4 regions of the Arthrobacter sp. NPDC092385 genome follow, and region 1 is predicted to be linked to each of the others. Evidence: riboswitches for the same ligand, from Rfam matches in the RefSeq annotation. Region 1 holds a riboswitch; each other region holds the start of a gene.
What was found. Region 1 has a riboswitch for S-adenosylmethionine ahead of ACIQCY_RS13855 (ABC transporter substrate-binding protein). Riboswitches for the same ligand answer to the same signal wherever they lie in the genome.
Positions count from the first base shown of each region.

Region 2: another riboswitch for S-adenosylmethionine. It lies ahead of ACIQCY_RS15995 (PIN domain-containing protein); the one in region 1 lies ahead of ACIQCY_RS13855 (ABC transporter substrate-binding protein).
Region 3: another riboswitch for S-adenosylmethionine. It lies ahead of ACIQCY_RS16730 (ABC transporter substrate-binding protein); the one in region 1 lies ahead of ACIQCY_RS13855 (ABC transporter substrate-binding protein).
Region 4: another riboswitch for S-adenosylmethionine. It lies ahead of ACIQCY_RS01450 (ABC transporter substrate-binding protein); the one in region 1 lies ahead of ACIQCY_RS13855 (ABC transporter substrate-binding protein).

Region 1 is NZ_JBIVQL010000010.1:119,310-126,386, forward strand. Features, by position in the region: gene ACIQCY_RS13835 (acyl-CoA dehydrogenase family protein) at 1-542, opposite strand, end outside; gene ACIQCY_RS13840 (dipeptide ABC transporter ATP-binding protein) at 553-2,280, opposite strand; gene ACIQCY_RS13845 (ABC transporter permease) at 2,292-3,224, opposite strand; gene ACIQCY_RS13850 (ABC transporter permease) at 3,251-4,210, opposite strand; gene ACIQCY_RS13855 (ABC transporter substrate-binding protein) at 4,216-5,886, opposite strand; SAM riboswitch class I at 5,985-6,074, opposite strand; gene map (type I methionyl aminopeptidase) at 6,212-6,991, opposite strand; gene ACIQCY_RS13865 (helix-turn-helix domain-containing protein) at 7,058-7,077, shown strand, end outside.
Region 2 is NZ_JBIVQL010000016.1:26,207-33,283, forward strand. Features, by position in the region: gene ACIQCY_RS15975 (ISL3 family transposase) at 1-1,069, shown strand, start outside; gene ACIQCY_RS15980 (flavin reductase family protein) at 1,213-1,728, opposite strand; gene ACIQCY_RS15985 (cystathionine gamma-synthase) at 1,887-3,092, opposite strand; gene ACIQCY_RS15990 (O-acetylhomoserine aminocarboxypropyltransferase/cysteine synthase family protein) at 3,094-4,455, opposite strand; gene ACIQCY_RS15995 (PIN domain-containing protein) at 4,504-4,983, opposite strand; SAM riboswitch class IV at 5,192-5,320, opposite strand; gene ACIQCY_RS16000 (hypothetical protein) at 5,688-5,897, shown strand; gene ACIQCY_RS16005 (putative oxygenase MesX) at 5,904-6,896, shown strand; gene ACIQCY_RS16010 (methionine synthase) at 6,915-7,077, shown strand, end outside.
Region 3 is NZ_JBIVQL010000019.1:11,322-18,398, reverse strand. Features, by position in the region: gene ACIQCY_RS16745 (DUF4383 domain-containing protein) at 1-182, shown strand, start outside; gene ACIQCY_RS16740 (MFS transporter) at 323-1,504, opposite strand; gene ACIQCY_RS16735 (DUF1349 domain-containing protein) at 1,604-2,200, opposite strand; SAM riboswitch class IV at 2,337-2,464, shown strand; gene ACIQCY_RS16730 (ABC transporter substrate-binding protein) at 2,605-4,266, shown strand; gene ACIQCY_RS16725 (ABC transporter permease) at 4,267-5,199, shown strand; gene ACIQCY_RS16720 (ABC transporter permease) at 5,196-6,119, shown strand; gene ACIQCY_RS16715 (dipeptide ABC transporter ATP-binding protein) at 6,116-7,077, shown strand, end outside.
Region 4 is NZ_JBIVQL010000001.1:285,824-292,900, forward strand. Features, by position in the region: gene ACIQCY_RS01425 (ECF transporter S component) at 1-27, shown strand, start outside; gene ACIQCY_RS01430 (ABC transporter ATP-binding protein) at 24-1,514, shown strand; gene ACIQCY_RS01435 (energy-coupling factor transporter transmembrane component T family protein) at 1,511-2,308, shown strand; gene ACIQCY_RS01440 (amino acid ABC transporter ATP-binding protein) at 2,348-3,085, opposite strand; gene ACIQCY_RS01445 (amino acid ABC transporter permease) at 3,082-3,846, opposite strand; gene ACIQCY_RS01450 (ABC transporter substrate-binding protein) at 3,857-4,771, opposite strand; SAM riboswitch class IV at 4,938-5,055, opposite strand; gene ACIQCY_RS01455 (aminodeoxychorismate lyase) at 5,164-6,042, opposite strand; gene ACIQCY_RS01460 (AsnC family protein) at 6,122-6,337, opposite strand; gene ACIQCY_RS01465 (SDR family NAD(P)-dependent oxidoreductase) at 6,404-7,077, opposite strand, start outside.

The sequences.
Region 1 (7,077 bases):
ATGACCACGACCCAGTCGGCGAAGATGCTGCCGGTCGTGTAGTACTTCTCGCCGGTGAGGTACCACGTCCCGTCCTCCCGGTGCAGGGTCGTCCGGGTTGTGCCCAGGGCATTGCCGGCGCGCTCGGTCGCCGCGTTGCCGAAGATCTGCCCGGCCGCGATCCGCGGGAACCACCGGTCCTGGAACTCGGGGGACTGGAGGGCGGCCGTCTCCACGAAGGAGAAGTGGGAGCGCAGCAGGTGGGAGACGTTCGAGTCCGCCTCGGCCAGTTCGATCAGCAGCCGGAACAGGTGCTCGTGGCTCACCGGGTCGCCGCCGAACCGCGCCGGGACTCGAAGCGTCGTGAAGCCCGACTCCTTCAGCCAGGCGACCTGCTCGAAGGGCAGGGTGCGGCTCCGCTCGCGGTCGAGCGTTCCTTCCGCGATGCGGCGGAAGACCGGCCGAAAGCGGGCGGCGAGTTCCGCGTAGCGGGCTTCGCCCGAGATCGCCGTGCCGGAGCCCGGGCCCCCCGTTGTACTGGGCGGGGTCGTGGTGGTGGTCATGATGGCGTCCTTAGGGTGCGGGGAGGAGGAGGCGGGGGTTGCCGGACTGGGCTGCGGCCCGGAGGCGGTGACCGGGATTGGACGCGAGGAGAAGCTGCGTGTACTCGTTGCCCGGACTGCCGAAGATGCCTGCCGTGGGGCCGGTCTCCACGAGCTTCCCCCGCCGCATGACGCCGACCGTCGTCGAGATCTGCTCCACGACATGCAGGTCGTGCGAGATGAAGAGGTAGGTCAGCCCGAGGTCCTGCTGCAGGTCCCGGAGGAGTTTCAGGATCTGGGCCTGCGTGAGCACGTCGAGGGCGGACAGCGCTTCGTCCAGTACCAGCGTCCGCGCACCCAGGGCGAGCGCCCGCGCGATGGCGACGCGCTGTCGCTGGCCGCCCGAGAGTTCGGGGGGATGATTGCCGGCGAGGCCCGCCGGCAGGTTGACCTGGTCGAGCAGTTCGGTGACGCGTCTCCTGCGCTCGGCGCGGGTGCCGATCCGGTAGTTCAGGAGCGGCTCACCCACGATGTCGCTGATGCGCAGACGGGGGTCCAGGGCCGAGTCGGGGTTCTGGTAGACGAGCTGGAGAGTGCGCCACAGATCCCGCTTCTGCTGCCGGGAGGCGTCGGTCACGTCCTCGCCGTGGATGAGCACCCGGCCGGCGGTGGGATCGAGGAGACGCAGGATCAGGCGTGCCGTGGTGGACTTCCCGGACCCGGACTCGCCGACGAGGGAGAAGGTGGAGCCCTGGGCGATGGTGAACGAGACGTCGTCCACCGCCCGGCGGTCCTCCCCGGCACGGTGGAAGTCCTTCGTCAGCCCACGGACCTCGATTGCGGGTGTCGTCTCGGCTTCGATCTCGGAGGGGGTCCGCGCTTCCGCGGGGAGCCGGTGCGGTGACGCCTCCTCGAGCAGCCGCGCCGTGTAGTCGTTCTCCGGTCCGGCGAGGATCTGCGCCACAGGGCGGTCCTCCACGATCAGGCCGCGCTGCATGACGACGATCCGTACGGCGTGGTCGGTGGCTACCGCCAGGTCGTGCGTGACGAAGAGCACCGCTGTGTGGAACTCCTGCGCGAGGCGCTCGAAGACCTCGAGGATCTTCGCCTGGACCGTGACGTCGAGTGCCGAGGTGGGCTCGTCGGCGATGAGCAGCTCAGGCCTGAGGCTGAAGGCGATGGCGATGAGGACGCGCTGCTTCAGCCCGCCCGACAACTCGTGCGGATACTGCTTCAGGCGTCGCTCCGGGTCGTCGATCCCGACGAGCTCGAGCAGGCGGATCACCTCGGCCCGGAGGGACCGGCGGGAGCGACGGGGACCACCGCCGGGATGCAGCCGGAAGACCTCCGAGAGCTGGGAACCGATGGTCTTGACCGGGTCGAGCGAGGCGCCGGGGTCCTGCGGCACCAGCCCGATCCGGACTCCCCGGATCTTCTCGAGGTCCTTCTCCCGGGTGGATGTCAGGTCGGTGCCGCCCAGCGAGATCGAGCCGGCGGTACGCAGGGCTGCTGCCGGCAGAAGTCCGATGATCGACTTCGCGAGCGTCGACTTGCCGGATCCCGACTCCCCGACCAGTGCGACGATCTCGCCGCGGTGGACGGTGAGGTCGACGCCGTCGAGGGCCGTCGTCGCCGTGTCCCCGTGGCCGTACGCGATCCGCAGCCCGCGCACGGCGAGCAGGGGACCGTCGGGGACAGGACCGACGTCGGCGGGGACGGGGGAGCGGTCCGTGCTGGTGACTGCTGTTCCGGTGTTCATGGCGCTCCTCGCTAGATTCGGAAGGTCTTCAACAGCTGCCGCCCCAGGGCTGCCAGCAGGATCACGGCGAGCACGATGACGACGCCGGGCAGGGAGGTCAGCCACCAGGCGCTGCCGAGGTACTGGCGTCCCTCAGCGATCAGCAGCCCCCATTCCGGCGTCGGCGGGGGAGCGCCGAACCCCAGGAAGCCGAGTCCGGAGATGGCGAGGATGGCCGCCCCGAGGTCGACGGCGAGCAGCGCCAGCACGGGCCCGCTCGCGTTGGGCAGGAGGTGGCGGCGCACCACGGACCAGTAGGTGCCGCCATTGAGGAAGGACGCCTCCACGAAGTCGAGGTTCCGCACGCGGAGTACTTCGGACCGCACGACGCGAGCGAAGGAGGCGATGGAGGCGATACCGACACCGACCCCCAGCGAGACGGGCCCCGGGCTGAACGCCGTGACGATGATCAGCGAGATGAGGAACCCCGGCACCGCGAGCAGCACGTCGACCAGGCGCATCGCGACCGCATCGGTGGCACGGCCGGCGGTCGCGGCGGCGAGTCCTATCGCGGTTCCGGCGACCAGGCCGATCAGCACGGCGAGGCCTGCGGTCAGGAGCGTCTGCCGGGTCCCGTGGACGACGCGGGCGAACACGTCGCGGCCGAGGTGGTCCGTCCCGAAGGGATGTGCTGCGCTCGGAGCCTGGAAGTTGTCGCTGGGAACGCCGTCGAGCGGACTGAACTCCGTGAACCACCCGGGCACCAGTGCCCAGCCGAGAATCACGATCAGCGGGAGGGCCGTCAACCAGAGGTACGGGTTCCCTGTCCGGCGGCGACGTCGGCGGGCGGGCCGCACGGTCTGTTCCTGGGGACCGCCCGCTGCGGGGAGGAGTTCATGAGCGGCGGGAGCCGTCGTCGTTCCGGGCGTGGGAACCGCCGGCGGAGCATCACTGGTGGAAGGCATGGAGGGATCTCAATCCTGTCGGGGGATCAGGCAGCCAGGGCGCGAGGGGCGCCCTGGCCGCCGCTCTTGAGGATGCGGGGATCGAGCAGCGGGTACAGCAGGTCGACCACGAGGTTGACCGACACGAACACGGTCGCCGTCAGGAGGACGAGTCCCTGGACCAGCGGAACGTCCTGGGTGGTGACGGCCTGCAGGACGACCGAGCCGAGGCCCGACCGTGCGAACACCGTCTCGGTGATGACCGAGCCGGCGAACAGCGTCCCGACTGTGATGCCGGTGATCGTCAGCGCCGGGCCCGCGGCGTTCTTCAGTCCGTGCCGGAAGAAGATCCAGGACCGGGAGGCCCCTTTCGCCCGGAGCACGTCGATGAAGGGCTGCTCATAGACGTGGTTGATGCTCTTGAGCAGGACCTGGGCCATGGGCGCCGAGACGACGACGGCGAGGACGAGCACGGGGACCGCGAGTGACAGGAAGGAGCCGTCCGGGAACAGGGACATGACTCCCCACCGGATGGAGAGCAGTTCGAGCAGGACCAGCCCGAGCCAGAACACCGGGATGGCGGAGAACAGCGGAGGCAGGTTCACCAGGAAGCGCTGCAGGGCGGCGGCCCTGGTGAGGGTCGCCGCGGCGACGAGCGTGACGGCGATGGCCACGGCGGTGACGAACGCCGAGCTCGCCAACAGGACGGTGGACCCGGCCACCCCGCTGATCCGGTCCCTCACGGACTCGCCGGATGCCAGCGAATAGCCGAAATCCCCGCTGAGCAGCCCGAGCAGCTGGTGCACATACTGCACCGGCAGCGGCTGGTCATACCCGTACTGGCTCTTCATGGTGTCGATCGCGGCCTGGTCGACCGCCGAGTCCACCGTCAGGAAGATCGTGACCGGATCGCTGGGAAGGAGCTGCACTGCGAGGAACACGAGGGTGTAGGCGAGCCAGACGACGAGGAGCGCCTGGCCCGCCCGCTGCGCGAGGTAGCGTGCCACCGGTGCTAGCCGCCCGTTTTCCAGGCGCCCTGGAACACGGGAGCCGTGCCGGAGGTGAAGTCGACATGGGTGTCGCGGTGCGCACCGTACACCTGGACCTCGTCCCACAGCACCAGCGAGTAGGCCTTGTCCACCACCAGTGCCTGCTGCTCCTGGGCCAGCAGGTCGTCCCGCTCGGCGCCGGGAGCGGCGGCACGCTCGGCGGCGAAGAGCGTATTGAGGGCCGGATCGCTGGTGTGGGTCATGGTGTTGTTCGCGGGTTCGAAGATCGGTCCGAGGCCGCCGTAGATGAACTGGCGGGTGCCGAAGAACTCGACCTGCGGATCAGGCATCGCCGTCGCCAGGAAGGTGTTGTCTCCGGCACGGTTGTTGAGCTTGACGCCGATCTCGCGCCACTGCTGCTCGATCAGTTCGAAGGCCGGCTTGATGACGACGGAGTTGTTGGAGCTGGTGACCGTGACCTCGAGCTTCACGCCGTCCTTCTCGCGGATGCCGTCCGCGCCCACCGTCCAGCCCGCGTCGTCGAGCAGCTTCTTCGACTCCTCCGGCTGGTATTTGAGCTCCTCGGAGAGGTCGACGAAGCCCGGGGCCTTGTGGTTCAGCACGGAGGCGGAGAGTACGTAGCTGTCGGACAGGACGGTGTCCTTGATGCTGTGGCGGTCGATGCCGATCTGCAGCGCCCGCCGCACGTCCTCATCGGCGAGCTTGCCGCTGCCGACGCGGACCGCAGCCATGTTGGCGGTGAGGTCCACCCCTTCGGCGGGCAGGACCTGGTTGCCACTTCCTGCCAGGGCCTTCTCATCGAGGGGCTGCAGGCCGCGTACCAGGTCGACCTGGCCGGACTGGACGGCGCCGGCGCGGTGCGCCACCTCGGGGAGGTACTTGACGACGACCTTGTCCAGGTAGGCATCCCCCTGGTTCTCGGCGGTCTCCGGCGCCCACGCGTAGTCCGACCGCTTGGCGAGGACCACCTCTTCGTCCGGCTTCTCGGATTCGAACACGAAGGGACCGGATCCCGAGATCTTCGCGATCGCGGACTGTCCGGCCGCGTCGAGCTTCAGGGTCTCGGGGGAGACCAGTCCCGCGGTGACCGAGGACGTCGCCCTCAGGAAGTTCGAGTTGGGCGAGGCCAGGGTCACCTTCACCTGGTCCTCCCCGACGACCTCCGCCGACTGGTAGCCGGCGAAGTCGACGTTCGGCTGGATCTGGGCGTTCGGCACGCCGAGGCCGAGGGCATCGAGGTTGAGTTTGACCGCGGCGGCGTCCAGGGGGCTTCCGTCGCTGAACGTCACACCGGGGCGGATCGTGAAGGTGAACTGCGTCGCATCCGCACTGCTGGTGAACTCCGAGGCGATCCACGGAACGACCTCGCCCTGCTCGGCGTCGAAGTAGGTCAGCCTGTCCAGCACGCTGTTGAGCACGTTGGACTTCTCGTAGAAGCGGGCTGCCTGGGTCTGCCAGTTGTTGATGGGTGTCACCTCGGCGTAGACCAGCGTGCCCCCTTCGACCGGTTCTCCCGAGCCGGAGTCCTGGCCTGCGCTGGTGTCGGCCGTCGAGCCGCACGCGGTGAGTGCGAGTGCCGCGAGGCCCAGGACGGCGGTGATGCGCCAGGACCGTCGCGGTGGGGTGGGGAGCTGCGACTCTCGGTCGTAGCGGGAAACGGTGGGGGAAGTCATGCCGGTCCTCTCAGTCGTGATCGAGGGCCCTTCGTTCATGCACGCCGGAGTCCGGACCGCCTGAAGTGCGGTCGGAACCAACGGGGGGAACGAGGTCTTCTCCATCGGTCCTGGCAGTAGCACCGGCCCCGGAGGGGTGGTTGCTGCGGCTTCAACGAGCCAGGTCTCTCAGCCGCTCTGGATGGTGTGTCTGTCCCGGGGAGCGAACCCTGCGGACTATCGCATGTAATCGCAGATCAGCCGGGCGATCAAGATCCGCAGGACATCAGGCGACATATTCGGTCATCCGCCGTAACAGGAGGAATGCTGTGGCGGACGCGCTCCCTCAGCGGGCCGAGGCCGGCAGGGTGAGGATCTCGGCGCCGGACTCGGTGATGGCGATGGTGTGCTCGCTGTGCGCCGTCCGGCAGCCGGTGGCGCTTCGGAGCGTCCAGCCGTCGGGGTCCGTGATGAGTTCGGCGGTGTCGGCCATGATCCACGGCTCCAGGGCGAGCATCAGCCCCGGGCGCAGGACGAAGCCCCTGCCCGGGCGGCCGGTATTCGCGATGTGCGGGTCCTGGTGCATCGTGGAGCCGATGCCGTGGCCCCCGAACTGGGTGTTGATCGGGTAGCCTGCCTCGCCGAGCACGGATCCGATGGCATGGGAGATGTCCCCGATCCGCGCACCCGGTCCGGCGACCGCTATCCCCGCAGCCAGTGCTCGTTCTGTGGTGCTGATCATCGCGACGCTCTCCGGAGGCGCGGAGTCGCCGATGATGAAGCTGATGGCGGAGTCCGCCGCGACCCCGCCCTTGATGACGGCGATGTCGAGTGTCAGCAGGTCGCCGTCGGCGAGCGCGTAGTCGTGCGGCAGTCCGTGGAGGACGGCGTCGTTCACGGAGGTGCAGATGTAGTGGCCGAACGGCCCGCGCCCGAAGGAGGGCGCGTAATCGACGTAGCAGGACTGCGCTCCGGCCTCGAGGATCATCGCCTGGGCCCAGCGGTCGATGTCGAGGAGGTTCGTGCCGACGGTGCTCCGGCTCCTGACGCTCTGCAGGATGTCGGCGACCAGCGCACCCGTCACTTTCGCCCGGTCCAGCTCGGTGCGGTTGAGGATCTCGATCATGGGGTGCCTTCCACCGTGGACCAATAACTATCCCGGCCATATTATCCCGGTACTAGAATCGGGGCCATGGTCAGATTGCCGCTCAC
Region 2 (7,077 bases), on a different contig from region 1:
ACGGGTACGTCGCTACCAGTGCACGCAATGCAACCAGACCTGGCGGCAAGACACCTCGAAAGCGGCCGAGTGGCGGGCGAAGATCTCCCGCCGCGGCCTGTCGTGGGCGCTGTTCGCGATTGTTGTCGATCACCTCACGGTGTCCCGGGTCGCAGCCGGTCTGGGAGTGTCCTGGCATACCGCGAACACTGCCGTTCTCGCGGAAGGTAGGCGCCGGCTGATCGATGACCCGGGCAGGTTCGAGGGGGTCACTGCGATCGGGGTGGACGAGCATGTATGGCGGCATACCCGCAAGGGCGACAAGTTCGTGACCGTCATCATTGATCTCACCCCGATCCGCGCCAAGACGGGCCCTGCACGGTTGTTGGACATGGTCGAGGGCCGCTCCAAACAGGTGTTCAAGACCTGGCTCGCGAACCGGCCCCAGGCGTGGCGTGATGGGGTGGAGGTGGTGGCGATGGATGGGTTCACTGGGTTCAAGACCGCGGCCACCGAGGAGCTCCCGGACGCTGTTCCGGTGATGGATCCCTTCCACGTCGTGCGCCTAGCTGGGGACGGGCTGGACCGGTGCCGCCAACGCGTCCAACAAACCACGACCGGGCACCGTGGTCGTTCCGGTGACCCGCTCTACCGGGCCAGGCGGACACTGCATACCGGTGCCGGTCTGCTGACCGATAAGCAGCAGAGACGCCTGGATGCAGTGTTCAAGGCTGAGGAGCACCTCGAGGTCGAAGCCACCTGGGGTATCTATCAGCGGATTGTCGCCGCGTACCGGGAGCCTGACAAGAAGACGGGCAAGCAGATGATGGAGGCCGTCATCGACGCTGTCACCAGCGGCGTCCCGACCGCCTTGGTCGAGGTGCGCCGGCTCGGCCGGACCCTGAAACAACGGGCCACGGATATCCTTGCGTTCTTCGACCGACCAGGCACCAGCAACGGACCCACCGAGGCGATCAACGGCCGTCTCGAGCACCTGCGCGGATCAGCCCTCGGCTTCAGGAACCTCACGAACTACATCGCCCGATCGCTGCTCGAATCCGGCGGCTTCAGGCCCCGTCTCCACTCTTAATTACGATGAGCCGCCAAACTCCGCGCTGACCGCGCTTCCCAATAGAACGCACCGTCAGTCGTGCGCTGCCTGCCAGAACTCCGCCCCGAACCCAGAAAGGTCCGGGCCTGCGAGTGCGACGCCGGGAAGGGGTCCGGCAATGGTCATGCAGTCCTCTCCAGCACTGCTGTCGGGGACTGCACACCGACGTAGGCGCCCCTGAAGAACAGCAGGGGTTCGGCGTCGAGCCGCGCGCTCAGGGACCGGACGCTCCCCACCACGATGGTGTGGTCACCGCCGTCGTACTCCTGGTGCAGCTCGCAGTCCACCCAGGCGAGCGCGTCCTCCAGGACCGGGTTGCCCAGCGGAGACGCGGTGTAGTCGACGCCGGCGAACTTGTCCGTGCCCGAGCGTGCGAACTGGCCCGCCAGGTGCTGGTGCTCCGCCGACAGGATGTTCACGGTGAATCGTCCCGCTGCACGGAGCAGAGGCCAGGTGGTGGAGGACCGCGCCGGACTGAAGGTGACCAGCGCCGGGTCGAGCGAGAGGGAGGCGAAGGACTGGCAGGTGAACCCGGCTGGACCCGTGGGCGTCGCCGCCGTGATCACCGTGAGCCCGGTGGCGAAGTGTCCCAACACCTGCCGAAGGCGCTGGGGGCTGAGGTCCGAGATGTCCGACATGATGGGTCCTTTCGTGGCGTTTGAATTCAATCAAGCACCGTTTGCGCCCGCATCCAAGAGCCGGGGAAGCGAGCTGTCGTATGAGGAAACACGGGGTCATCGACCGTCGTATTGGGTAGTGAGCAGGCCCGGAACAGCGGTGTTCTGCTGCACCAGGGTCAAGCGCTGAGAGCCACGGCTCTCCTGGACGCCCGACGTGTCTTCTCCAGCGCAGTGGCCAGGTCCTCCTGCAGGTCTGCCAGGTCCTCGACCCCGACGGACAGCCGGACCAGGTCGGTGGGCACAGCCAGCGGGGTCCCGCGGACCGAGGCGTGGGTCATCTCCGAGCAGTAGCAGACCAGCGATTCCACCCCGCCCAGGCTCACGGAGAGCGCGAAGAGGCGGGTCGATTCGGCGAACGCCCGTGCGGCGGCTTCTCCGGCACTGAAGCGCAGCGAGACGATCCCACCGAAGCCCGACATCTGGCGCGCTGCCAGGGCATGGCCCGGGTGCTCGGGCAGGCCGGGGTAGAGCACTTCCGCGACGCCGGGCTGATCCCGGAGCCATTCGGCGAGAGCCTGGGCATTGGAGGTGTGCCGCTCCATGCGCAGGCCGAGGGTCTTCAGGCCGCGGGCGGCCAGGAAGCAGTCCTGCGGCCCGGCGACCGCGCCGCCGGCGAACTGCTGATAGCCGATGGTCTCGGCCAGCGCGGTGCCGCGGAAGGAACGGTCGGCCACGACCACGGCACCGCCGAGCACGTCCGAATGCCCGCCGATGTACTTGGTGGTCGAGTGCACCACCACGTCCGCGCCGAGGTCCAACGGCCGCTGCAGGTAGGGCGAGGCGAACGTGTTGTCCACCACGAGCAGAGCCCCGGCATCGTGCGCCAGCGCCGCCCACCCGGCCAGATCCGCGATGCCCAGCAGCGGGTTCGACGGCGTCTCCACCCACAGCATCGCGGTGGAGCCCAGCCGGACCGCTGCGGCCACCGCCGCCAGGTCGGTGATGTCCACGGCCGTGTTCGCCACACCCCACGGGCCCAGCAGCCCGTTGATGAGCCGGTTGGTGCCGCCGTAGCCGTCCCCGCCGAGGACGATGTGATCGCCGGGGCGCAGCAGCGCCCGCAGCAGCGCGTCCTCGGCCGCCAGCCCGGAGGCGAAGGCGAAGGCCGCCGTCCCGTGCTCGAGCGCGGCCAGCTGGGCCTCGAAACCGTTGCGGGTCGGGTTGGAGCCCCGGCTGTACTCGTGCCCGGCCCGCAGCACGTTGATCCCGTCCTGCACGAAAGTGGAGGTCTGGTAGATCGGCGGGATCACCGCACCGGTCAACGGATCAGGGTCCTGCCCGGTGTGGACAGCTGTCGTATTGAACCCCGTGTACTGCGCCATGTCAGGCTCCTCTTCCTGCGAAGGCGGCAGGGGCCCCTGCCGCCGGAGAAGTAGCCGCGATGTCCGCGGCACCCACCAGCGGGGCCAGCGCCAGGTCCAGGTCCGCGACGAGGTCCGCCGCGGTTTCCAGACCCACGGAGAGCCGGATGGTGGTTTCTGCGATCCCGGCGGCGGCTCGCTGTTCCGGGGTGAGCCGGCAGTGCGTCATCGCAGCGGGGTGCGCGACCAGGGACCGGGTGTCCCCCACGTTGGCCACCAGCTTGAACAGCCGGAGCCGGTCGATGAAGTCCCCCACCTGCCCTGGCTCTGCGGCCAGGTCGAAGGAGAACACGCTGCCGGCCCCGTGCGGAAAGTCCCTGGCCGCGAGTCCGGCCTGCGGGTGGCCCGGAACGGAGGGGTGATGCACCGCTGCGACGGCCGGGTGGCCCGCCAGGAACCGGATGACGTCCCGGGTGTTCTGGGCGTGCCGGGCCACCCGGATGTCCAGGGTCTCCAGCCCCTGCAGGATCTGCGCGGCACTGCCCGGTGCGAGCGAGGGACCCAGATCGTGCAGGTACTTGCTGCGTGCGAGGGCCAGGTACGCGCCGTGGCCGTGGCGCTCCCACAGGATCTCCCCGCCGTAGCGGCGCTTGGGACGGGTGAGCTGCGGCCACCGGTCCGGGTAGGCGGAGAAATCGAACCGCCCACCGTCGACCACGGCGCCCGCGAGGGTACTCCCGTGCCCGCCGAGGAACTTCGTGGCCGAATACACCACGATGTCGGCCCCGTGATCGAGGGGCCGGAACAGGGCGGGAGTCGCCAGCGTGTTGTCCACCACCAGCGGCACCCCGGCGGCATGAGCGACCGCGGCGATCGCCGGCAGGTCCTGCAGCGTGGCCAGCGGATTGCCGATGGATTCGGTCAGGAAGGCCCGCGTCGTCGGAAGCACAGCGTCCTGCCAGGCACCGGGATGTGCGGGATCGGCGAAGCTGACCTCGATCCCGAAATCGTCGAAGGTGTCCGTCAGCAGGTCCACCGTCCCCCCGTACAGCTTCGACGACGCCACGATGTGCTGCCCGCCGCGGACCAGCGCCAGCAGGGCGACGGCGACGGCGGCCTGCCCGGTCGCCGTGGCCAGCGCGGCCACGCCGCCGTCGAGCGCGGCGATCCGCTGCTCCAGCACCGCCACCGTCGGATTACCGGTCCGCGTGTAGGTGAAGCCTGGCTCCTTCAACGCGAACATGCGCCGGGCCGACGCGTAGTCCGGGAATTCGTAAGCCGCGGTCTGATAGATGGGGACCGCCACGGGCCGGTAGGGCGCCTGCGGTTCATAACCTGCATGGATCTGGGAGGTGGCCGTACAGCCAGCGTCACCGGTACTCATCGAAGATGCTCCTTCGGCAGAAGTAGTTAGGACTTGAGGTCGAATCGTCTAGACAGGCTGCGTCACCGGTCCTGTCCGGGAACGCGGGAGCGGTGGGGCCTCATCCGCGGTGGACTGCGCTTCTGGAATCCAGGGATTAATGGCCGACACCGCGAACCTCCGGTAGACCTCCAAATGTCCCGACACGATGGAAAGGCTCTTATGAATGGCGGTCGCGGCAATGAGGGAATCGACTGCGGACACCTCGGCGTCGCTCAGCATCGGCCCCCATACAGCGGCGATATCAACGTCGACGGGAAGAATGTTCGAGCTGTAGGTGTCCACGAACTCCTGCACCCAGGCACCGATGGTCTGGTATTGCTGGTTCTCCCGGGTCACCAGATGCAGCTCTCCGATCGTCAAAGCGGAGACGAAGATCCGAGAGTGTCGCCTCCGCTGAAGAAAATCGACGACAGCCGTTGAAGGGCGTGAGCTCCACAACTCCACGATGACGTCGGTATCCAGAAGCAGGCCGCTTGTGCGTGCCATTCCTCAGACTGCCAGCGCAGGCAGACCAGCATTCTCCAAGCGATGTAGAACCACATGGGGTCTCAGGAGGAAGTCTACGAACGCTTCGCGTGGAGCCATCAATGCTTCGTAGTCGTGAATGCTCACTGCCGACAGTGGAACCTCGGCGTGGGACTCAGCACTTGGGGAAGTAGTAGCCATGGGCGGGCGGCACCGGGCCGCGTCCTTTCGGGAGCTCTTGCCCGCACCAGGTACCCCGAAGAGGGGCGAATGCGGACCGCTTCGTCATCCGAACCACCCACCGAGCGCGGGGTTGGTATGTGACCAAGTCGGAGCTTGGCGGCCACAGTTCATGAAGCTGTTGGAAGTATAAGCACGTAATTTCCTGTGACGCGAACATGCATGCCGATGACACGTCCCCGACGGACTACAGGCAGTTCACGGGCTGCGGACGAGCCTCCCGTCGTCATACAACGAATTTCTAGGACACATGACGTAAGACTTTCCCGCCGCACCGATTGCTGTTCATGATGGTGCGCAGCCCCTCCGTCTGGTGCTCGGCCGATGGTCGTGGAGGGGGCGTGCCTTACGTCACCGGTGGATTTAGAGCCCTAAGCCACACCATCCAGAGCAGCTGAGAGACCTGCCTCCATGACGCTGCAGCTTCCCCCGGATTCCCTGTCCGGAAAGGTGCTAATGGCAGGACCGATGGAAAGGACAGCATCATGACACTCGATCGCATCTCCACCAGCCTCGCCGGCTCGCTGCCGCGCACACCGGAACTGATCGCCGCCAACGCCGCCCGCACCTTTGCCGAGGACGGGTTCACCCTGGAACGGACACCGGAATTCGAAGGACTGCTCACCACTGCCGTGGTGGACCTCCTCCAACGCCAGAAGGAGCTTGGCACCACGATCCCGGAACTATTGGAGTAACCGCGCATGGCGCATAAGATCACCTTCAGCATTTCCACGACCCGTTTCGATGAGCACTACGTGCCGTCGACCACGTCGAGGGCCACCACGAATTTCGCTAATCTCGCCCGGGGCGAGAATCGGCAGCAGAACCTCCGTAACGTCCTGGAGATGATTGATCACCGATTGAACGACCTTGCGGAGCGAGGTGATGCACGACGGGATCATTATGTCGTCGAGCTCGACATTGTCTCCGTCGAGCTCGAGTTCTCCGCACAAGGGGCACACCAACGCTTTCCGCTGCTCGAGATGCTCGACATTCACATCCTCGACCCGCGCTCCGGGGAACGTCACGCAGGGATCGTGGGAAATAACTTCTCGTCGTATGTCCGCGACTACGACTTCAGTATCCGGCTGCCGTCGGTCAATGAAGGCACGACGGAGTTCGTCGTTCCCGAGGACTTCGGTGCGCTGCATGGCGTGCTCTTCCAGCGCTTCCTCGACTCCGCCGCGTACCGAGAACACTTCCCGAAGTCGCCGGTGATCTGTATCAGCGTCTCGACGAGCCGGACCTATCGTCGAACGGATGTCCGCCACCCGGTTCTTGGCGTCGAGTACGAGCAGGACGACTTCTCGCTGACGGACGACTATTTCAAGAAGATGGGACTGCAAGCCCGCTACTTCATGCCACGGGGCGCCGTAGCACCGCTTGCTTTCTATTTCCGCGGCGATCTACTCACGGACTATTCCGACCTGCAACTCATCGCCACCGTCAGCACGATGGAAAGTTTCCAGAAGATCTACCGACCGGAAATCTACAACGCGAACTCGACCGCCGGAAGTATCTACCGGCCGAGCCTGGAATCGCAGGACTTCACCCGGACGGACATCAATTATGACCGCATCGAACGCAACCGGCTTGCAGTCGTGCAGGGGCAGTACACGGAGGAACACCTCATCACGCCGCACAAGCTTGTCCTGGAACATTTGGTCACCGACCATCTCACTCCCGTCAACTGACGGGCGAAAGGCATCAAAATGAACACACTTCTCCCCACCGCTATCGTCGGCAGCTTGCCGAAACCATCATGGCTCGCGCAGCCAGAGACTCTGTGGTCCCCGTGGAAGTTACGCGACGGCGCGCTGGTCGAAGGTAAGCAGGATGCCCTCCGCAGCGCCGTCCACGAGCAGCACCGACACG
Region 3 (7,077 bases), on a different contig from region 1:
TCGGCGCAGGCGCGTTCTTCCTCGTCCTCTGGATCTACGGCCTCTTCGCGAACGCCGAGATGGTCGCCAACATCTTCTCCACCAATGCGGCCACCAGCTGGGCGCACCTGGTGCTCGGCGTCGCCCTCGCCGCAGCCGGCGCCGTCGCCACGGAGGACGCCGAGGAAGTGAGGAACACATAGGCCCTCCTCTCACCCGCCCCACGGCACGTTGCAGAAGTCCCCGCCGGGACCCGCCTCGGCCGGGACTTCTGTTCCGGGCTAGCGACACGGCGTGTTCCGAGGGCGGGTGCGCACTCCGACGACGAGCAGGGTTCCTGGAACTACGGCCTGGTCCTGCCGACGGCCGCCGCTGTCGAGTCACGCAGCATCAGCGCGATCCCGCTGAGCAGTGACACCGCGGCGGTCAGGACGAGCAGGGGTCCGAGGCCCAGGCCGGGGATCACGGCGCCGGCAAGGGCCGGCGCTGCGACCGAACTGATGGCTCCGACGACAAGGCAGGCCGTGAATGCTGCGCCTGCGCGGTCGGGCACCAGCTCGGCGGTCCAGACGGCGAGGACCGCCGATCCTGCCATGTATCCGACACCGAAGATGCACGCTGAGACTGCCGTCGCGGTCAGGGAGTCACTGGCCAGGCCGAGGAGTGCCAGTGCTGCAGCGACCGTGACGAGGCAGAGGGCGGCGACCCGCGAGGCGCCCATCCGCTGCACTGCGGCTTCGGTCGCCAGGCCCGCCGCGCCGGTGAGGCCGATAGCTGCGTAGAGTGCCGGGACGGCAAGAGCGGGGAGGTCGCCGCTGGCCAGGGTGTCCGCTGCGTAGGTGAAGTAGATGACGACGACGGCGAAGTAGACGACGGAGTAGGCGGCGGGTACCCGCAGCGCCTTCGCCAGTGAGGAGACACCGTGCGGTCCGTCCGGGCGCGGATCCGGACGGGTCGGCGACACGAGGCGGAGGTTCAGGATCGCGGCTGCCACCGCGGCAAGAGCGATACCGGCCCAGACCAGGCGCCATGAGCCCAGTGCTGCAAGGACGGCCAGGCCACCCAGGAGAACCAGTCCACCGCCGGTGCCGGTCGTGATGATCGCCAACGTCCGTGACCGGTGTTGCAGGGGCACCGCACGGGTCACGATGTCGGAGTAGGGCGCCCAGACCCAGCCCCCCGCGCTGCCGGCCAGGACGACACCGGCCGCGAGCAGCCACGGGGACTGCGCAAGTGTCACGAGCACCGCTCCCAGGGCGCCACATGCTCCACCCACAGTTGTCGGAGCGCGCGAACCGCGGCGAGCAGCCAGCGGCCCGGCGAGCAGCAGGCCGGCCAGGTAGCCTGCGAACGTCGCACTGGCGATGAGGCCGAGCACCAGCTCGGAGAGCCCCAGGTCCTGCCGGATGCCGGGCAGCGTCAGGCCGTAGGCGTAGCGGGCCATCCCGAAGGCGACCCCGACCACCGCCGCTCCGGCCAGGCCTGTCCGGCCGCCCGCCGAGAGCTCCATGGAAAACCACCTCATCCTGACTCGTTCGTCCGAGCGACTGCCCACCTGGCGGATCGATGACGACGGCGCCGTCGTCATCGGCTGATGCACAGGCCGGCGGCGGCAGCGACTCCCCTACCCGTGCAGCGCAGCGTCCGCTTCCCCCTGTGCCCAGCCGGTGAAGGTCACTGTCAGGCCCGCTCGCGTGGGCGAGCAGCAATACGGCCCCGCCGAGACCTCCAGGCCGGGTTCGAGTGGCACGACGCGGACGAGGCGGAACGCCTCCCCTGACCTGCGAGCGCGGATCGTGACGGCATCGCCGCTCCTGCTCATGCGCACCGTCACCTCCTGCCCACCCCACTCGGGCACCGGGGCGACCGACCAGTCGGATACACGATCAGTCACCACGGCACCCACCTGGGGAACGCCGTCGGACACCTCCACTCCGGCCTTGATCCAGTGCTCCGCACTGCTGTGCAGGTAGATGCCGGCCTGGTCGAACTGCTCCCGGTAGTCGAGCAGGAACGAGACGTCGAGAGCGGTGTCCTGGGGGAAGGGTGCCAGCAGGGCGTGAGCGCTGTCGTGGACGAAACCGTACGACGTCCGCCGCCAGGCGTCGCTTCCCTCCACGGCCGTCACGCGCAGGTGGCCGCCTTCCACCACGGCGTCCTCCGGCGGGTTACGCCAGGAGCCGGTGGTCCAGGGCGAAGCCGGGGTACGGGCAGCGATCATCGAATGCCTTTCTGAGCGGAAGGCGGGATCCCTGTTCGGCATCGGATCCGCTGCCTGATGGGGCGATATCGCAATACCCGGTCATATTACTTCTTATTGGCGCGACTGCCGGATTCTCTGCCTATAGTGAATTCAGCTTCAAGAGATGCGGCCGCCAAGCTCCGACTAGGCCGCGCACCAACCCCATGTTCCTGGGTGGTTCGGATGACGAAGCGGCCTCCGCCTTGGCACTTCGTGCTGGTCCGGCGCGGGCAAGAGCACTTCGAAAGGCACTCCCCGTGAGTTGTAGCGCCCTCCCCCTCCCCTAGCAGACCCTGCGCGTCCTGCGCATCCTGTTGCTCTTCATCCCCTTTTCCGGTGAATTCCGCTGTGCGCGGTGCCGGACCCCTTCCAAGGAATTCTCCATGAATGCATCCGTAATTCGTCCTGCCCGAGATCGCCGCCGATTCCGCAGCTTCACCGCATTGTCGGCCGTCGCCCTGGTGTCCCTTGTCAGCGGCTGCGCCGGTCCGGCCGGTCCCTCCTCGGTGGCCGGTGACGAGCCGGTGGACGGCGGCATCCTGAACGTGTCGATCTCGGCCGAACCCGGCTGCCTCGACGGCCACGGGATCTCTGCCACACAGCAGCAATTCCTCGGCCGGCTGATCTACGACAACATCGTGACGCTCGACGAGAACGGGGAGATCGCTCCCTACCTCGCTGAATCCTGGGACATCTCGGAGGACGGCAAGACCTACACGTTCCACCTCAAGGAGGGAGTGACCTTCAGTGACGGCTCGCCCTGGAACGCCGAGGTGCTGGGCCAGAACCTGGAGCACATGCGGGATCCGGCCACGAAGTCCCCCCTCGCGGCTGCGTACATCGCCCCGTACGTGGACGGCACCGTCATCGACGAGTACACCTTCGAAGCCCACCTCGAGTACCCCTACACGCCCTTCCTCTACACCCTGGCGCAGTCGTGGCTCGGCATGAACTCGGGCAAGGCGATCACCGAAGCCCCCGAGACGCTCTGCCAGAACCCGATCGGCACCGGGCCGTTCACGGTCGCGGACTACAAGCCCGGCCAGAGCATCAGCTACACCAAGCGCGCCGGCTACGACTGGGCGCCGGAGTGGCTCGAGGGCGACGGCGAGGCACACCTCGACGGCGTGGAGGTCACCCTGGTCAGCGAGCCGGTCATCCGGCACCAGTCGCTCGTCTCGGGCCAGTACGACCTCACCGAGAACCTCGCACCGCAGAACGCATCCGCGGTCCAGGCGGATTCGAACTTCACGTACGAGAACCTGCCACGGACGGGCAGCCCGTACGTCCTGAGCTTCAACCTCAACCGCGCACCCTTCAACGATCTCGCGGTCCGCCAGGCATTCGCCGCGTCCGTGGACACGAAGGCCGTCACCGACAGCCTCGGCTTCGACACCTACACCCCGATCGACAGCTTCCTGTCGAAGGAGAGCAAGTACTACGACCCTTCGGTCGAGGGAACGCTCACCTACGATCCCGAGCGGGCGAACAAGCTGCTGGACGACGCCGGCTGGTCCACGCGTGACAGCGAGGGGTTCCGTACCAAGGACGGTCAGCGCCTCGTGGTCGAGGTGCCGGCGGTGGAGAGTTCGACGCCGAGCCCCCTGCTGGTCCAGCTGCAGGGAGAAGCCAGGAAGGCCGGCTTCGACCTCCAGATCATCCAGCTCCCGCAGGCCCAGCTCACCGAGCGGCGCTACGCCGGGGACTACGACGCGCTGGCGGGCGTATGGCACACGAACACGACCGACGTCCTCTTCATCCGGTACCACTCCTCGGAGATCACCGGGGAGCGGATCGGGCAGAACTCGTCCTACGTCGACGATCCGGCCCTGGACGAACTGCTCCTGACGGCCCGTGAAGCCAGTGACGGCCCCGAGGCGGCCGAGGCCTACTCCAAGGCCCAGCACCGGCTGCTCGAGATCGTCCCGGGCGTCCCGCTCTACGAGAACCCGAGCCAGTTCGCCTACGCCAACACCGTCCAGGACGTCGCGGTGGACACCTCCCACCCCGTGCCCGTGCTGACCTACGCCTGGAAGGCGGAGTAGGTGGCCGTCCTCCGGCGCATCCTCACACGCCTGGCCGTCGGGATCGGGGTCCTCTGGGGCGCCGCCACGCTGACGTTCCTCGCGGTCTACCTGATCCCGGGTGACACCGCCCTGCTGATCCTCGGCGGTCCCGACGCACGGCCCACCGCCGAGACCCTGGCGCAGGTCCGCGCCGACTACCTGCTCGACCAGCCGTTCATCGTCCAGTACGGCAGCTATCTCGGGAACCTGCTGCAGGGGGACCTGGGGCAGTCCTACCGCCTGCGCCTGCCGGTGACGGAAGCCATCGGCCAGCAGATCGGTGCGACGGCGGCGCTCGCAGGCGCCGCCGTCGGAATCGCCCTGCCCCTGACCTTCGCGGTCGCCGTCCTCTCGGCGCAGCGTGCGAACTGGATCCGGTCGATCGTCTCCGGTATCGAGGTGGTGTTCGCGGCGACGCCGACCTTCATCATCGGCTTCGCCCTGCTGATCGTCTTCTCCTTCACGCTCCGATGGTTCCCCATCGGCGGCAACCAGGGGACGGCGGCCCTGGTCCTCCCGGCACTCACGCTCGCCCTCGCGATCTTCGGGACCCTGTCCCAGGTCCTGCGGAACGAACTCGAGGACGTCCTGGAGCAGCCGTTCATCCTGACGGCACGGTCCCGCGGCATGCGGGACCTCCCGGTGCGGATCCGCCATGCGCTGCGGCACGCCGCCATCCCCGTCATGACCATGTCGGGCTTCGTCGTCGCGGCGCTCCTCGGCGGGTCGGTCGTCGTCGAGACCCTCTTCAGCCGGCAGGGCATCGGTTCGCTCACGCTGGCCTCGGTCTACAACAAGGACCTGCCCGTCATCATCGGGATCGTGCTCCTCTCGGCCGCGGTCTACGTGGTCGTCAACCTGGTGATCGACCTCCTCTACACGCTCATCGATCCGAAAGTGGTGACAGCATGAGCATCGCCTCCCGCACCGCCCCACCCGCCGTCGCAACCCTCGCCACCCCCCTGGGCGGTCCCCCGGTGTCACCGGCGGGCACGCCAGGCCGGACACCGCGGGCACGACGCCGGCTCCGCATCCGCCCGGGCATCCTGCTGGCCTCCGCCTTCCTCCTGTGGCTGGCGGCCTCGGTCCTGGTGCCCGGCCTTCTCGCCCCGGGCGATCCCTACGCGGTGAATCCGGCCAGAAGCTTCGAGGCGCCGAGTGCCGCGGCCTGGTTCGGCACGGACGATTCCGGCGCCGACAACTACACGCGCATCGTCCACGGTGCCGCCACCTCCCTGTACATCGGCATCGGCGCGACGGCGATCGGGGTCCTCGGCGGCACGGCGATCGGCCTCCTCGCCGGCCTCAACGGACGCCTGGTCGAGGCCTCCGTGATGAGGTTCCTCGACGTCACCCTGGCCATCCCGGAGATCCTGCTCGCACTGGTGGTCATCGGCATCATCGGTGGCGGCACCGAGAACGCCATCCTCGCCATCGGCGCCGGGAGCATTGCCTACTACGCCCGCATCACGAGGGCGCAGACACACCTGGTCAGGCGGTCCGGCTACGTCGAGGCCGCGCGCACGCTGGGGCTGCCCGCCTGGCGGGTCCTCCTCACGCACATCGTGCCGAACGTCATCAAGCCCGTGCTGGTCCTGGCCACGATCGGCGTCGGATCGGCCATCGGCGCCGGCGCCTCCCTGAGCTTCCTGGGACTCGGCACCCCTCCCCCTGCACCCGAATGGGGGGCGATGCTCTCGGCCGGCCGCAACTTCATCTCGAACGCACCCTGGATGATCACCTTCCCCGCGGCGTTCCTCGTCGCCACCGTCCTGTCCATCACCGTCATCGGCCGCGAGCTCAGGCGCCGCGCCGAAGGGAGGATCGCATGAGCCCCGCGCCTGCCCTCACCCACCAGCCCGCGCCGTCGCCGGCCGCTGGGCCCGTCGTCGAACTCGAGGGCCTCACGGTCGAATTCGGCCGCGGCAGCCACCGGCGGGAAGTCGTCCGGGACGTGACCCTGTCCATCCGGCCGGGCGAGTGCCTGGCTCTCGTCGGCGAATCGGGGTCCGGCAAGTCGGTGACCGCCAGGACCCTGGTGGGACTGACGGGACCCGGAGCGCACGTACGGTCCCGATCCCAGCGCTTCAACGGCCAGGACGCGTCCGGCTGGGGCGAACGCCAGTGGACCCGCGTCCGGGGCACCGAGGCCGGATTCATCCTCCAGGACGCGCTCTCATCGCTGGACTCGCTGCGGACCGTCGGGAACGAGGTGGGTGAGGTGCTCCGCCTGCACACCGAGCTGGACCGTGCGGCACGCCGCGAGCGCGTCGTCGATCTCCTCGCCTCTGTCGGCGTTCCGGACCCGGAGGTCCGCGCGAGCCAGTACCCGCACCAGCTGTCCGGCGGCCTCCGCCAGCGGGCACTCATCGCGTCCGCGATCGCGGCGGACCCGGGGTTCCTCATCGCTGACGAGCCGACGACGGCGCTGGACGCCACGATCGCGGCGCAGGTCCTGCGCCTGCTCGGCGGCCTCAAGGACGCGAGGACAGGGATGCTCGTGGTCAGCCACGACCTCGCCGTCGTCGCGGACCTGGCCGACCGCGTCGCGGTGATGCGGAACGGCGTCATCGTCGAGGAGGGCAGCGTCCAGGCGATCCTGCAGGACCCCCGGCACCCCTACACGCAGGGGTTGCTGGCTGCCATCCCGTCGAGGGCGTCCCGCGGATCCCGGCTGACGGGCGGTCCGGCAGCAGTGCGCGCGGATTCGACGGCGTCAGGCCGCGTCTCGGGCCCAGCACCCGGCGCGACCACCGGTGCGACCACGGTTGCGACCACCGGTGCAGCCGG
Region 4 (7,077 bases), on a different contig from region 1:
GCCGCGGGCCGCACGGCGGACGTGTGACACCAGTCGACGCGCTATCCCCGGGAGCGGTGCACGTCCGCGCCCGGGGATGGGGCTGGCGCCATGCCGGCAGGAAGGCGTTCGCTGCGCGCCGGCTGGACCTCGACATCCAGCCGGGGGAGCGGGTCCTGCTCCTCGGGGCGTCCGGCGCGGGAAAATCCACCGTGCTGCACGGCCTGGCCGGGGTGCTCGGCACCAACGACGAGGGCGAGCAGGAGGGTGAGCTCCTGCTTGACGGCGCCCCGCCCGCTACGGCGCGGGGACGCGCAGGGCTCGTCCTGCAGGATCCGGAGACGCAGGTCGTGCTGGCGCGCGTGGGCGACGAGGTGGCCTTCGCTGCCGAGAACCTCGCCGTGCCGCGGGAGGAGATCTGGCAGCGCGTGGGACGGGCGCTCGACGACGTCGGCCTGGACCTCCCGCTCGACCACCCCACCACCGCGCTGTCCGGCGGGCAGAAACAGCGCCTCGCGCTCGCGTCCGTGCTCGCGATGGAACCCGGCCTGCTCCTGCTCGACGAACCCACCGCGAACCTCGACCCCGACGGCGTGCTGGAGGTACGCGACGCCGTCGTCCGGGTCCTCGAGCGGACCGGGGCGACGCTCGTGGTCGTGGAGCACCGTGTGGCGGTGTGGGCCGACGTCGTCGATCGCGTGATCGTGCTCGATGCCGAGGGCGGTGTCCTCGCGGACGGTGCCCCGGCAACCGTGCTCAGCCGGGAGGAGACGCGAAGCCGGCTCGCGGCGGCAGGCGTATGGGTCCCGGGCCTCCGGCCTCCCGTGGGCGGGCGGGTGCCCGGCGGCGGCGGGGAGGTGCTCCTCTCGGCGCACGGCCTGGCCGTGGCCAGGACGAAGCGCGGGCCGGCCGCCGTGGAGGACCTCGGGCTCGAGGTGCGCGCTGCGGAGGCCCTGAGCATCACCGGGCCGAACGGTGCGGGGAAGTCGACGGCGGCGCTCACGCTCGGCGGCCTCCTCCGTCCGCGGGCCGGGACGCTCGAGGCGTCCGCCCGGCTCGCCGGCGAGGCCGGGAGGAACCCGTTCCGCTGGCGCTCCTCCCAGCTCGTGCAGCGCATCGGCACGGTCTTCCAGGAGCCCGAGCACCAGTTCCTCACGGCGAGCGTCGCGGAGGAACTCGAGTTCGGGCCGAGGAGGGTCAGCGGGAGCGCGGACCCCCGGCGCATCGCCGAGCTGGCCGAGCGGCTCCGGCTCACCCATCTGCTGAAGGCCAATCCGTTCACACTGTCCGGCGGGGAGAAGCGCCGCCTGTCGGTCGCGACGATGCTCGCCACAGCCCCGCGCATCCTCATCCTGGACGAGCCCACCTTCGGCCAGGACGCCGGGACCTGGGCCGAACTCGTCACCCTGCTGCGCGAACTGATCGACGACGGCGTGGCCGTCCTCTCCGTGACGCACGACGCCGACTTCATCGGCGCGCTCGGCGGAGCATCGCTGCACATCATCGGTGGAGCGGGACGGCTGGTGTCCCGATGAGCAGCGACTACCTGACGCCGGTCCTGACCGGGAAGACCCTCGTGCGGGCCAATCCGGTGTCCAAGCTGTTCGCCGCCACGGTCATCACGTTCGCCCTGATGGCGAGCATCGACTGGGTCAGTGCCGCGGTGGTGCTCGCCTCGGAGCTCGCCCTCATGCCGCTGCTGGGCATCAGTGTGGTGGGCCTGGCGCGGCGTATCTGGCCCCTGCTGGTCGCGGCCGTGGTCGGCGCCTACGGGACCGCCCTGCTGGCGGAGAAGAGCGGCGCGGTCCTGCTCGACGTCGGGCCCCTCCTCTTCACCGAGGGATCGGTGGCCGCGGGCACCGCCGTGGGGCTGAGGGGCCTGGCGCTCGCGCTGCCGGGCATCTTCATCCTCCTCACCACCGACCCCACCGACCTGGCCGATGCCCTCGCGCAGAAACTGCACCTGCCGCACCGCTTCGTGCTCGGCGGCCTGGCATCGCTGAGGCTCGTCGGCCTGCTGGTGGAGCAGTGGGAGACACTCGGGCTCGCGCGCCACGCCCGGGGCATCGGCTCGGACGGGTCCGTCGTCGCCCGCACCCGGAACCTGCTGGGGCAGTCCTTCGGGCTCATCGTGCAGGCCATCCGGCGCGCCACGCGGCTCGCGACCGCGATGGAGGCGCGCGGATTCGGCGGCGGGACGCGCACGTGGGCGCGGACGAGCACCTTCTCCCCGCTCGACGCCGGTGTCGCCGTCGTCGGGCTCCTGATCGCCGCGGGCGCAGTAACGGCGGCCGTCCTGGCCGGGACCTGGAATTTCATCCTGTCCTGACCGGGGCGGCCGCCGTGTCGGCGCTGGTGCAGCGGGCTCCTACAGCACGTCCGCGAGGAAGGACCGCAGGCGCGGGGTCTGCGCGTCGTCGAAGATCGCGGCCGGCGGACCGGATTCCACGACCACGCCGCCGTCCATGAACGTCACGGTGTCGGAGACGTTGCGAGAGAAACCCATCTCGTGGGTCACGACGACCATGGTCATGCCCGCCGAGGCCAGATCCGCCATGAGGGCGAGGACGCCCTTGACGAGCTCGGGGTCCAGGGCGGACGTCGCCTCGTCGAAGAACATGACCTCGGGGTCCATCGCCAGCGCCCGGGCGATCGCGACGCGCTGCTGCTGGCCGCCCGAGAGGTTGCCGGGCCGCACATCGGCCTTGTGCTTCAGTCCCACCAGGTCCAGCTGCGCCAGCGCCTTCTCCCGGGCCTCGTCCGCGGACATCTTCCGGAGCTTGCGCAGCGCCAGGGACACGTTGTCCACCACGGTCTTGTGGGGGAAGAGGTTGAACTGCTGGAACACCATGCCGATGCGGCGGCGCAGCTCGTCCGGGTTGTCCTTCAGCACGGACCGGCCGTCGAGCAGGATGTCTCCCCTGTCCGGTTCGATCAGCCGGTTGAGGACACGCAGGAGCGTGGACTTGCCGGATCCGGACGGGCCGATGACCGACGCCGTCGTGCCCTGCTCCACGTGCAGGTCGATGCCGCGGAGCACGTGGTTGGTCCCGAAGGACAGGTGGAGGTCCCTGCCGGTCAGGGTTCCCGATTCGATGGTCTTCACGCCTTGGCTCCTTCGCCGATCTTCGCGGCCAGTTCGTCCGGTTCCGGCTTCTCCCTCTTGCCCGTCCGCAACTTGTTGTCGATGTAGTTGACCAGGTGGGTCAGCGGGATCGTGAGGCACAGGTACAGGACGGCGGAGGCGATGAGCGGCGAGAGGTTGCCCGTGTTGCTGGCCGCATCGTTGCCGATCCGGAACAGTTCACGCTCGCTGGTCAGCAGCCCGAGGAAGTAGATGAGCGAGGATTCCTTGATCAGCGCGATGAACTGGTTCACCAGGGCGGGCAGCACGCGCCGCACGCCCTGGGGAACCACCACGAGCTGCATCGACGAGCGGTAGCTGAAGCCCAGGGCGCGCGAGGCCTCCAGCTGTCCCTTCTCCACGCTCTGGATACCGGAGCGGAAGATCTCGCCGATGTAGGCCGCCGCCATGAGCGACAGCGCGAGGATCCCCATGGGGAACGGGCTCGTGCTGCCGGTGGCCTCGCGGTAGATCGGGCTGAGTCCGATGCCGATGAGCAGGATGATCACGACGGCGGGCACCCCACGGAAGATGTCCGTGTAGATGCGCGCCGCCCAGCGGAGCAGCCGGTTGCGGGAGATCCCCATGATCGCGAGGACCATGCCGAGGACCGTCCCGATGACGCCGGACGCGATCGCGAGGATCAGGGTGTTCCGCAGGCCGACCGCGAGGAGCTCCGGCAGGACGGCGGCCATCGCCTCCCAGTCGAAGAAGGTCTGCGCGAGCTGTTCAAGGGCATTCATGGAGGGTCGGCTACTTTACTTCCACGGCTTTGCTGCCGGGCTTCCAGTCGGTCGGCATCTCGCGGTCCGGGTACCACTCCTTGGTGAGCTCGGACCACGTGCCGTCCTCGACCACGGCGTCGAGGCCCGCGTTCAGGGCGTCGATCAGGGGCTGGTTCTCGCTGTTCACGGCATAGGCGGTGAAGTTCTCCGTGTTGATGATGGTCTCGGCGATCGTGGTGTCGTCGCCCTCCTTCACCTGGCCGGTGGCCTGCTGGGACGGCGCGACCCACGCGTCCACCTGGCCGTTCTTCACGTTGGCGTACACGGTGTTGTAGTCGGCGAAGCGCACGGGCTCGAGGCCCAGGGTGTTGGTGACGTAGTCGTCCTGCACGGTGCCCTGCACCACGCCGATCCGGGTGCTCTCGGACAGCGAGTCGAAGCCCGTGACCGGAGAGCCGTTCTTGGCGACGACGGCCATGTAGCCGAAGTCGTAGCCGTTGGTGAAGCCGACGTTCTCGCGGCGGGCCTCGGTGGTGGAGATCGAGGAGGATCCGACGTCGAACTGCTTGTTCTGCACCTGCGCCAGCAGCGCCGAGAAGTCGGTGGAGGCGAACTCGACCTCGAGGCCGAGCTTGTCGCCGATGGCGCGCAGCAACTCGTTGTCGTAGCCCGTGAAGACGCCGTTCTCGATGAAGATGTTCGGAGGCGCATCCGAGAGGGTGCCGACGCGCAGCGTGCCCTCGGTGATGAGTCCGAGCTTCGAGGTGTCGATCCCGTCGATCGGCGTGGTGTCCTCGGTGGTGTACTTGTCCAGCGTCTGCTGGTCGCTGCCGGCCAGGGCGTCGGTGGTCTCGGTGGGCTCGCTGCTGGAGCTGCCGCAGGAGACGGTCAGGGCGAGGAGGGGTACGGCGAGTGCCGTGAGGACCTTACGGGAGATGTTCATGGTTTCCTTCGATGCCGGCCCGGGTTCCGGGCGCACAGGGTGAGGGGTTTTCGGAGGTGCCGGTCGACGGCACGGAAGGAGGCTGCTTGCTGCTGGGTGACACGCTCGCTGTTCTGGGCTGTGCGCGTTGTGATGTGGCTACCCGGCGATCCCGGGACGCCGCACGACGCCGTACTTGCCAACCGGGGGACTGGTCCCGGCGGCCGAATCTTCACCTGGAGCACCCCACTACGGGAGAGGGTTGCTGTCCAGCCGGCCAGGGCCGAGGGCTGGAACTCTTGATTTCAAGAAAAACGCTAGGGCAGGGTGAAGGGCCCGGTCAAAACGACAGCGGGCGGAAATCGGCGTTTGACGCGGTAAACGGGCCTCTACACGGCCGTTTGTGGTGGAGATTACACGAATCGGTCCACGAGCTCGGTGAGTTCGGCGGTGAGCGCGGCCGACGTACGCAGGTCCTGGCCGTCGAGCGAGAGGACGGGCGCGAGGAGCCGGATGCTCGAGATCAGCCAGACGGCGTCGGCGTCGAGCAGGTGGTGCGGTTCGAGCGGACCGTAGCCGAGCTCCCACCCCTGCTCCTTCGCCGCTGCGAAGAGAGCGCTCTGGGACGTGCCCGCCAGGATGCCGCTCTCCAACTGCGGTGTGAGGAGCGTCTTCTGCCCGTCACGGTCGTAGGCGAGGAGCACGGTGGACGTCGGTCCTTCCAGGACCTTGCCGTCGGAGGACGTGAAGATGACGTCGTCCGCGCCGTGCGCCTTCGCATGGCGGATGGCCGCCATGTTCACCGCGTAGGAGAGGGTCTTGGCACCCATGAGCAGCCACGGCGCACGTTGTGCCACGGTGCTGTCGTACCCGCGCTCGAGGAACAGGACCTTCAGGCCGGCGTCGCGCTGTGCCAGGGTCGACGCCGGAACGGGCGCCACCTGCACCCAGGCCGTGGCGCGGCCCGCGTCCTCCACCCCACGCGTGGCGATCAGCTTCACGACGGCGTGGCCGTGGTCCGGCTCGGCCGCCGCGAACTCCCGCAGGCCGGTGCGGATGGCGCGGCTCCAGGCCTCCGCCCCGGGCACCACCAGGTCGAGGGCGGCGGCCGACGACGCGAGCCGCGCGAGGTGCGCCTGCTCCTTCCGGGGAGTTCCGCCGACGGCCAGCAGCGATTCGAAGATGCCGTCCCCGCGCGTGGCGCCGAGGTCGGTGGCCATCAGTTGCGGCTGCGAGGCGTCGACGACCTTGCCGTCGTCGTGGGCCGGGTCGAGGAACACGAGAACAGTCATGGCACCAGCGTATCCGCTGCCATTCCTCGGGCCGGGCCGGGCGACGACGGTACGCCCACGGTCAGGCGCAAACGTCGAGCTACCGTTTGCCGTACTTCCGGTGCACCGCCTGCTTGCTCACCCCGAGGCTCTGGGCGATGGCCTCCCATGACAGTCCTGCCTGGCGGGCATTGCGGACGAGGCCCGCTTCTGCACGCCCTACCTCCCGCTGGAGTTCGGCGACTGCCTGCAGTGCTTCGCTGGGCCCTCTGCCGTCCATCGATCCGACGAGTGTTCTCATCCTCTCCACCTCCATGCGTCAACATTAGTTGACAACGCGGCGGTGGACAAGGGCCGTGCTGCCCCGCCGCGGCGGCCTGTCCTAGACGGCCGACCAGCCGCCGTCGGAGGGCAGGATGGCGCCGTTGATGTTCACGCCGTCGTCGCTCAGCAGGAAGGTGATGGTTGCCGCGAGGTGGGCGGGATCGGCGATGCTCGGGATGTTGACCCGGGCCGCCTCGAGCCGCGCCGACCCGAAGGCCGACGGCGTGCCCGGCATCGGGATGCCGGTGGCGACTCCGCCCGGCGCGACCGCGTTGATGCGCACGCCATCCTTCGCGTACATGAACGCTGCGCTGCGGGTGATGCCCACCACCGCGTGCTTGGACGCCGTGTAAGCGACGCCGGATGCCGATCCTCGAAGCCCTGCTTCGGACGCCACGTTGACGATCGACCCGCGACCGGCGTCGAGCATGACGGGCAGCACGGCCCGGGTGAGCCGCATGAGTCCTTCGACGTTGACGGCGAAGACGCGCGACCACATGGCGTCCGAGACCTCGTGGAGCGGGCTGAAGTCGTCGTTGATGCCGGCCACGTTGGCCAGTGCGTCGATGCGTCCCTCGGTGCCGGCGATGATGCGCGCCACGGCCTCGGCGTCGGTGAGGTCGGCCGCGATCGGCACCACCTGGTAGTCGTCCAGGGACGCGGTGAGGTCCTCGATGCGATCCGCGGCGATGTCGACGGCGATCACCCGGCCGCCCTCACGGGCCACGCGTG